DNA from 3 places in the Lysinibacillus sp. CD3-6 genome. Region 3 is predicted to be linked to each of the others. Evidence: riboswitches for the same ligand, from Rfam matches in the RefSeq annotation. Region 3 holds a riboswitch; each other region holds the start of a gene.
What was found. A riboswitch is a leader RNA that binds a small molecule or an ion and turns the genes downstream of it on or off. The one in region 3 is predicted to bind cobalamin.
Positions count from the first base shown of each region.

Region 1: another riboswitch for cobalamin. It lies ahead of FH508_RS22135 (hypothetical protein); the one in region 3 lies ahead of metE (5-methyltetrahydropteroyltriglutamate--homocysteine S-methyltransferase).
Region 2: another riboswitch for cobalamin. It lies ahead of FH508_RS02520 (ABC transporter substrate-binding protein); the one in region 3 lies ahead of metE (5-methyltetrahydropteroyltriglutamate--homocysteine S-methyltransferase).

Region 1 covers NZ_CP085880.1:4,477,914-4,480,187, forward strand. The annotation lists gene FH508_RS22130 (ABC transporter substrate-binding protein) at 1-574, opposite strand, end outside; gene FH508_RS22135 (hypothetical protein) at 576-1,118, opposite strand; cobalamin riboswitch at 1,271-1,482, opposite strand; gene FH508_RS22140 (glutathione peroxidase) at 1,637-2,182, opposite strand.
Region 2 covers NZ_CP085880.1:542,216-544,489, forward strand. The annotation lists gene FH508_RS02515 (acyl-CoA dehydrogenase family protein) at 1-244, shown strand, start outside; cobalamin riboswitch at 513-698, shown strand; gene FH508_RS02520 (ABC transporter substrate-binding protein) at 905-1,873, shown strand; gene FH508_RS02525 (FecCD family ABC transporter permease) at 1,870-2,274, shown strand, end outside.
Region 3 covers NZ_CP085880.1:2,104,003-2,106,276, forward strand. The annotation lists gene FH508_RS10135 (VOC family protein) at 30-392, opposite strand; cobalamin riboswitch at 598-777, shown strand; gene metE (5-methyltetrahydropteroyltriglutamate--homocysteine S-methyltransferase) at 959-2,274, shown strand, end outside.

The sequences.
Region 1 (2,274 bases), 2.4 Mb from region 3:
CTTGTACATCTGCAATTTTCGCTTTAATACTTTCGTTTAACTGCTCACCTTTATCTTTAACACCCATCACTTCAGCAATTTGTTGAATATCTCCATATACATCTTCAAATGAAGCTGCTGATTTAATTGCAAATACTTTTACGCCTGCATCTTCAAGACCTTTTAGCGCATCAAGTGTTTCGGCATTGCCTGTTGAATAAGCAATTACGACATCTGGCTTTAAAGCCACAATTCGCTCAGTGTTAAATGTCACAGAGTCTGAAACACGTTCAATATCTTTTGCTTCTTCTGGGTACGTATCATATTCAGTTGCCCCAATAACTTTATCTCCAACGCCTAGTGCAAATAAGATTTCTGTATTACTTGGTTGTAGTGACACAATCGTTTTTGGTACTGCATCAAATGCTACTTCGACATCGCGATCATCTGTCACTTTATAGCCTGTTTGCTCAGCTTGTTGTCCTTCTTTAGATGATGTATCGTCCTTTTTGGCTTCATCTGCTGTACCGCACCCTGCCAATACAAGTGCTAACATTAATATTGTAATCCATTGGAAATTAATTAGTTTCTTCACTTTACACATTCTCCTTCTTCTTCTTCATAGGGTATGATTTGCTTATAAACGGTATTTCAGCAATACCAGCTTGCTGATTCATGTATACAGCCATTACAAAAAATACATTCGCTAATAATCCTAAGTAATCGAAAAGAATTGCTGGTACTTCTCTTTCCTCAGAAACTTTATGTAGAACACGGTATGATTTTTTTGCCTCACTACGACATAAATGAAGCGCTGTTGCAGCCCCCGTTCCTTGTGGTAAAACAAAGTTCTGTATTTCTTCCTTTACATGCCCCACATAAAAATCATAGCGATCACTAAGCCATACTAAATCTTCTTCCGTTACTGCTAATTTGCCACGTACTGAGCCATTTACATGGTAGGCCATTGGCAAAATCGTCAATAAATCTGTCGCTACAACCTCAACTGCTTCTGCTTTTACAGCCGTTAATGCTACACCGACATGAGTTGTTAAACTATCCGTACGAATCTCAAAATCTACAGTAGATATTTTTTCACGCATGAATGGGTAGCAAGAATAACGAGCATCTTTTTTCATAACTAGTCCCTTCTTTCTTTCATGAACAGATTTTGCTTTATAGGTGCATAAAAAAACGCCGCTCCCTAGGAACGACGAAAATAGCATATATAGTGCCGCCCATGCGACATCGCTTATGTATTTGCCGTATATCCTCCTAGCTTCCGAAGAGTTTTTATACATTAAATAAAGGTCGGTCTCCTGGCTCGTACAGTTCGCTACCACTAATCAGTTGCGATATCATAAAACCTTCCCATCTTAGGACTTCCCCTTTTCGACAGTGGCATTTTTTATGATTCTTGTACTTACAGTTGCGGAAACAGCTTCGGTTTTACACCGAATTCCCGATTATGCTAAAGTTAGCACCATTATTCTGCAAGAATTATTCACTTGATTAGCAGTTTATCATATATTGATTTGAAAAAATAGTTGTGAGATTGTGGAATATTCGAAAATATATATACAAAACTTAGCACTATTTCTACATAGTGATTAGCTATTTGTTATTCCAGCCTAAAAATTCTGATTAAAATGGCTAGCTATAAAATTTTTTCAATAGCTTGCTCAATATCTAATTGTGAATCTGTTGGTTCAAAGCGCTCGACTGTATTTCCTTGATTATCTACTAAAAATTTTGTAAAGTTCCAACGAATGTTACGTCCATCTAAAAAGCTAGGTGCAATTTGGATAATAGCTTCAGCTAACATCTTTTCCTGCATATTCGCCTTACCGAATTCACGAAAATCTACTTCGTGCTTTAAATAATTGAATAATGGATGTGTCTCTTCTCCATTAACTTGAACTAGTTCAAAAATCGGGAAAGTTACCCCGTAGTTAAGCTGACAAAGTTGAGTTGTCTCAACTCCATCTTCTGGGTTCTGCTGTCCAAACTGATTACACGGGAAACCTAAAACAATGAAATTTCCCTTGCCATATTTATTATACATTTTTTGCAAATCTTCAAATTGATATGTAAAATCACATTGATTGGCGGTATTAACGATTAACATTGTCTTTCCTCGATACGTCTCCATTGATAAAATTTCACCGTTTGGCTTTTTCACTAAATAATTATAAATCCCCATTTTCTCGACCCTTTCTAATTTACAATATTTATACTGTTACTATGCTATATACTGTTGCAGATTTACTTGTTTCCTCTTTATGGATAGTTTCT
Region 2 (2,274 bases), 1.6 Mb from region 3:
GAAGAAAATCGAAACAACATTGCAAACTTTTAGCGCGTTGGATGAAGCTACGAAAACCTACGAGGCAAAGGGAGTAGCCCAAAAAATGGCACATCTATACGAAAGTGTAGTGGCAGTCGAATGGGCAGCAAAGTTTGGCGGCAAGTATGAAAAGCTAGCTGATATTTATTTAGAAGATACATGGGCATTGCGCCAAATCGGTGCACCAATGAAAACTGTTCAATATTTTGCGGATATTGTGTAGAGAATAGTTCGTGTGTCAGGCACGCAAACAATTCTGAATATTATAATTTTTAAACAAAGAAAGACTGACGTAGACTTCTGTGGGAACGCACACAGTATAAGACGCAGGCAATCCAGATTACGGTGTGCCAGGCACGCAAACAATTAAAGGAATTGTTTGAAGCGGAAAGCACATGCATGCATTGGAAATCAATAATTATAAAAAAGAGACGCTAACTTAAGGTCTCTTTTTTTATCGTTATCTATTTCGATTTTCATGTATAATAAAATCAACTGAATATTATAAAGGTTCTTTACTAAAGTAAAGTGAAAAGGGAAATCGGTGTAATTCCGATGCGGTCCCGCCACTGTAAGTGTGAGTTTTTTCTATCAATGCCACTGAAATTTTTTTGGGAAGGCATGAAAAAGCATTTGAAGCACGAGCCAGGAGACCTGCCTTTATAGAACGATACATTGCAGCCTACGAGGATAGGATGGTGGTTTTTTGTGCAAGCACCGCCTCTCGTTATGATGACGAGGGGATTTTTTATGTTTTAGAAAGCTAATGACGATAATAATTGAAAATAAAGGTGAGAGTTCGAATAATGAAATACCTACATAATATCGATCATGCAACTGAACAGAGCTGAAACATGCACATACAATCTAAGGAGGTTTCACAATGAAAAAATATTGGAAGTTAGGTTTATCCGCATTTTTAGCAATGGGCATTTTAGTTGCTTGTGGACAAGAACCGAAAGACGACAGTACTGCGTCAGAGCAACAGGAGCAACAAGGAACAAATCAGCTTGAGGAAGCAACATTCCCGCTAACAATGACAGATGCTACTGGCAAAGAAATTGTACTGGAGGCACCGCCTGAGCGAATCATTTCGCTTATTCCAAGTAACACAGAAATTTTATTTGGACTTGGCTTAAACGATAAAATCGTTGGCGTAAATGATTATGATGATTATCCACCAGAGGTAGCTGACAAGGAAAAGGTCGGCAGTATGGAATTTAATATTGAACAAATTATTGCTTTACAGCCAGATATCGTTTTTGCGCATGAATCAGGTATAGCTTCTTTAGGTGGAGCAAAGGATCAGCTGGAAGCAGCGGGTGTAAAAGTATTTGTTGTAACAAACGCTCGTGATTTTAATGAGACATATACGACGATTGAGCAATTAGGTCGCGCCACTGGTAAGCTACCAGAGGCAGAAAAAATTATTGCCAATATGAAAGCGAAGGTTGAGGAAATAGAAGCAAAATTGCAGGATGTACAACCGAAGAAAGTCTTTGTAGAAACGTCAGATGAACCAGAAATTTATACACCTGGCAAGGATACGTTTATGCAGGAGATGCTAGAAATGATTCATGCTGAAAATATTGCAGCTGATACGGATGGCTGGTTCAAAATAGATGCGGAACAAATCATTACAAAAAATCCAGATGTTATCGTGGTCACTTATAATTATGTGCCCGATATTTTAACGAAAATTCCACAACGTGCAGGCTTTGATACAATTACAGCTGTAAAAAATAAAGCGATTGTACAAGTAGATGAAAATATAACAAGTCGTCAGGGCCCACGTTTAGCAGATGGGCTTGAAGAGTTAGCGAAAGCCATCTATCCTGAGGCTTTCGAGTGAGAAAAACAGCTATTGCCTATGTAACAGCCATTACGTTACTTATCGTTAGCATCTGGTGTGGCGTATCAATAGGCTCGGTTCATATTCCGTTAGAAGTACTTTGGAATAAAGCGGCAGATGAAACTGCTGCCAATATTTTATGGAAAATCCGTTTGCCACGAGTATTACTTGCAGGCCTTGTAGGAGCATCATTGGCAATTGCGGGAGCCGCCTTTCAAGGATTGTTAAAAAATCCGTTAGCAGACCCATATACGCTTGGGGTATCTTCAGGTGCTTCAGTTGGCGCTGTTATGACATTGTTTTTTGGCATCTCTCTACCCGTCGTCGGTTTGTATGTATTGCCAACGCTCAGTATGATCGGGGCAATCCTTACGATGGTAGCTGTGATGAGCTTTGCCAGA
Region 3 (2,274 bases):
GCCATTAGCAAGATGGCTGCTTTTTCATTTTAAATCGGCTGAATAATTTCTACTCGATTACCAAAAGGATCTCTAAATTCAAAGCGCTCGAAATGCGGAATTGGAACAGAATCAAGTATTTCTATTTGATGTTCTGTTAATATCTTTTTCCAATGTGCAACATCTTCTACATGATAAGCAATATGTGCTTTCGTTGTGAGTCGATCAAAGCCATCTTCTGTGCCGACATGTACTTCTTGATTACCTACTTGTAGCCAAAAACCACCACGCCCTTTAAGAGATGCTGGTTTCTCTATTTCTTTTAACCCCAGTACATTGCAATAAAATGCTTTTCCTTGCTCCTCAGAGCCTTTAGGAATTGTAAGTTGTACATGATGTAAACCGACAATCATAGTATTCCTCCTCGCTATTTCTTGTAATAACTATATAATTCTACAAATTACTTAAAATACCTTTTTTTAGTATATTTTTATTATATTGTCATCAATTAGTATAAGTTAAAATTACTCCTCATGTAACAATCTACTGAAAATATGCGCATAACTGTATAAAAGTTATACTTTTCAGAAAAATGTATGCTATAGTAAGAGCATAATTGAATATTGTGTAAGAGTTGGTGCCAAATGAAAGTTTGGCTTAAAAGGGAAGTCGGTGTAAATCCGACGCTGTCCCGCAACTGTAAATCGGAGCAAATCACAAATGCCACTGGGGAACTGGGAAGGCTGTGAGGCGTGTTGATGAGAAGCCAGGAGACCTGCCAATGTCTAGTACACACCAAATAACCTACGTGGAAATAGGTGGTGAGATGTGACCGAATTGGCACTGTGCGACTAACGAATATATACGACAATTAATACATTATCGTATCGCTTCGTCATAGCTAATTAAATTTACAATAACTACCATTTTCCGAAAAGGAAGATGGTTTTTTTTATTTTAATTTGAGGAGAGATGTAACATGACGTATACCACAACTGTAGTAGGCTATCCATATATAGGAGAAGACCGTGAATGGAAAAAGGCATTAGAGGCGTTTTGGAGAAATGAACTTACAGAAGAAGATTTCTTACAAAAAATTAAAAAAATCCGTCTTGCACGTATTGATAGGCAGCTTCGGAGCGGAATAGATATTGTCACTGTAGGGGATTTTACACGCTATGACAGAATGCTTGATACAGCGACGATGTTTGGTTTAGTGCCAAAGCGCTTTGGCTGGCAAGGTGGAAAGGTTGATTTACAAACGTATTACGCGGTAGCGCGCGGAAATAAAGAAGCTGTTGCTAGTGAAATGACGAAATGGTTTAACACAAATTATCATTACATTGTACCTGAATATGAAGGACAAACACTACAATTAACAGAGAATACAATACTTACAGATTTCCTTGAGGTTAAAGATGCATTTGGCATTACTGCAAAGCCAACGCTAATCGGACCTTATACATTTTGCAAGCTAACTAAAGGCTACGATAAAGTATCACAAGTTGCCTTTATTTTAGCATTACTACCACTCTATGCGCAGGTAATCCAAGAACTCGTTACAGCTGGTGCTGACTGGGTTCAATTAGAGGAACCTGCATTAGTCTCCACTTTAGAAGAGGCTGAGGTCAAACTAGTGCAAGAAATATATACACAATTAGCAGCCGCTGTTCCAGAGGCCAATATTATGCTACAAACGTATTTTGAATCGTTATCAGCTTATAACACACTAATTGAACTCCCTGTACAAGGATTTGGCTTAGATTTTGTTCATGGCTATACGAAAAATATGGAGGCACTACGCCAATTTGGTTTTCCAAAGGATAAAGTATTGGGGATAGGTATTGTTAACGGACGAGATATTTGGCGAGCAAATTTAGCAGAGGTAAGTACAACGATTAAGGCAATCGAACAGTTGACTAGTGTACAAGAGCTATGGATTCAATCGTCATGTAGCTTACAGCATGTGCCGATTTCGACCGCCCTTGAAACAAAGCTAGACCCTGTCTTGAAAAATGCACTTGCATTTGCTGATGAAAAATTGGCTGAAATATCAGAGGTGGCTAAATATTTAAAAGAAAAAAACCACTCATCAAATCACACAATCTCTGAAAGCATGAAAGCAATTGATGCATTAAAAAAACATCCAGTACGAAATAATCAGGCAGTTCAACAAGAAATGCAAACGGTCTCGTCAGAGGATTTTGAACGTCAAAATGATTTTAATACTCGTCAGCTTATTCAACAACAGTCACTGCAACTACCACTATTCCCTACGACTACGATTGGAAGTTT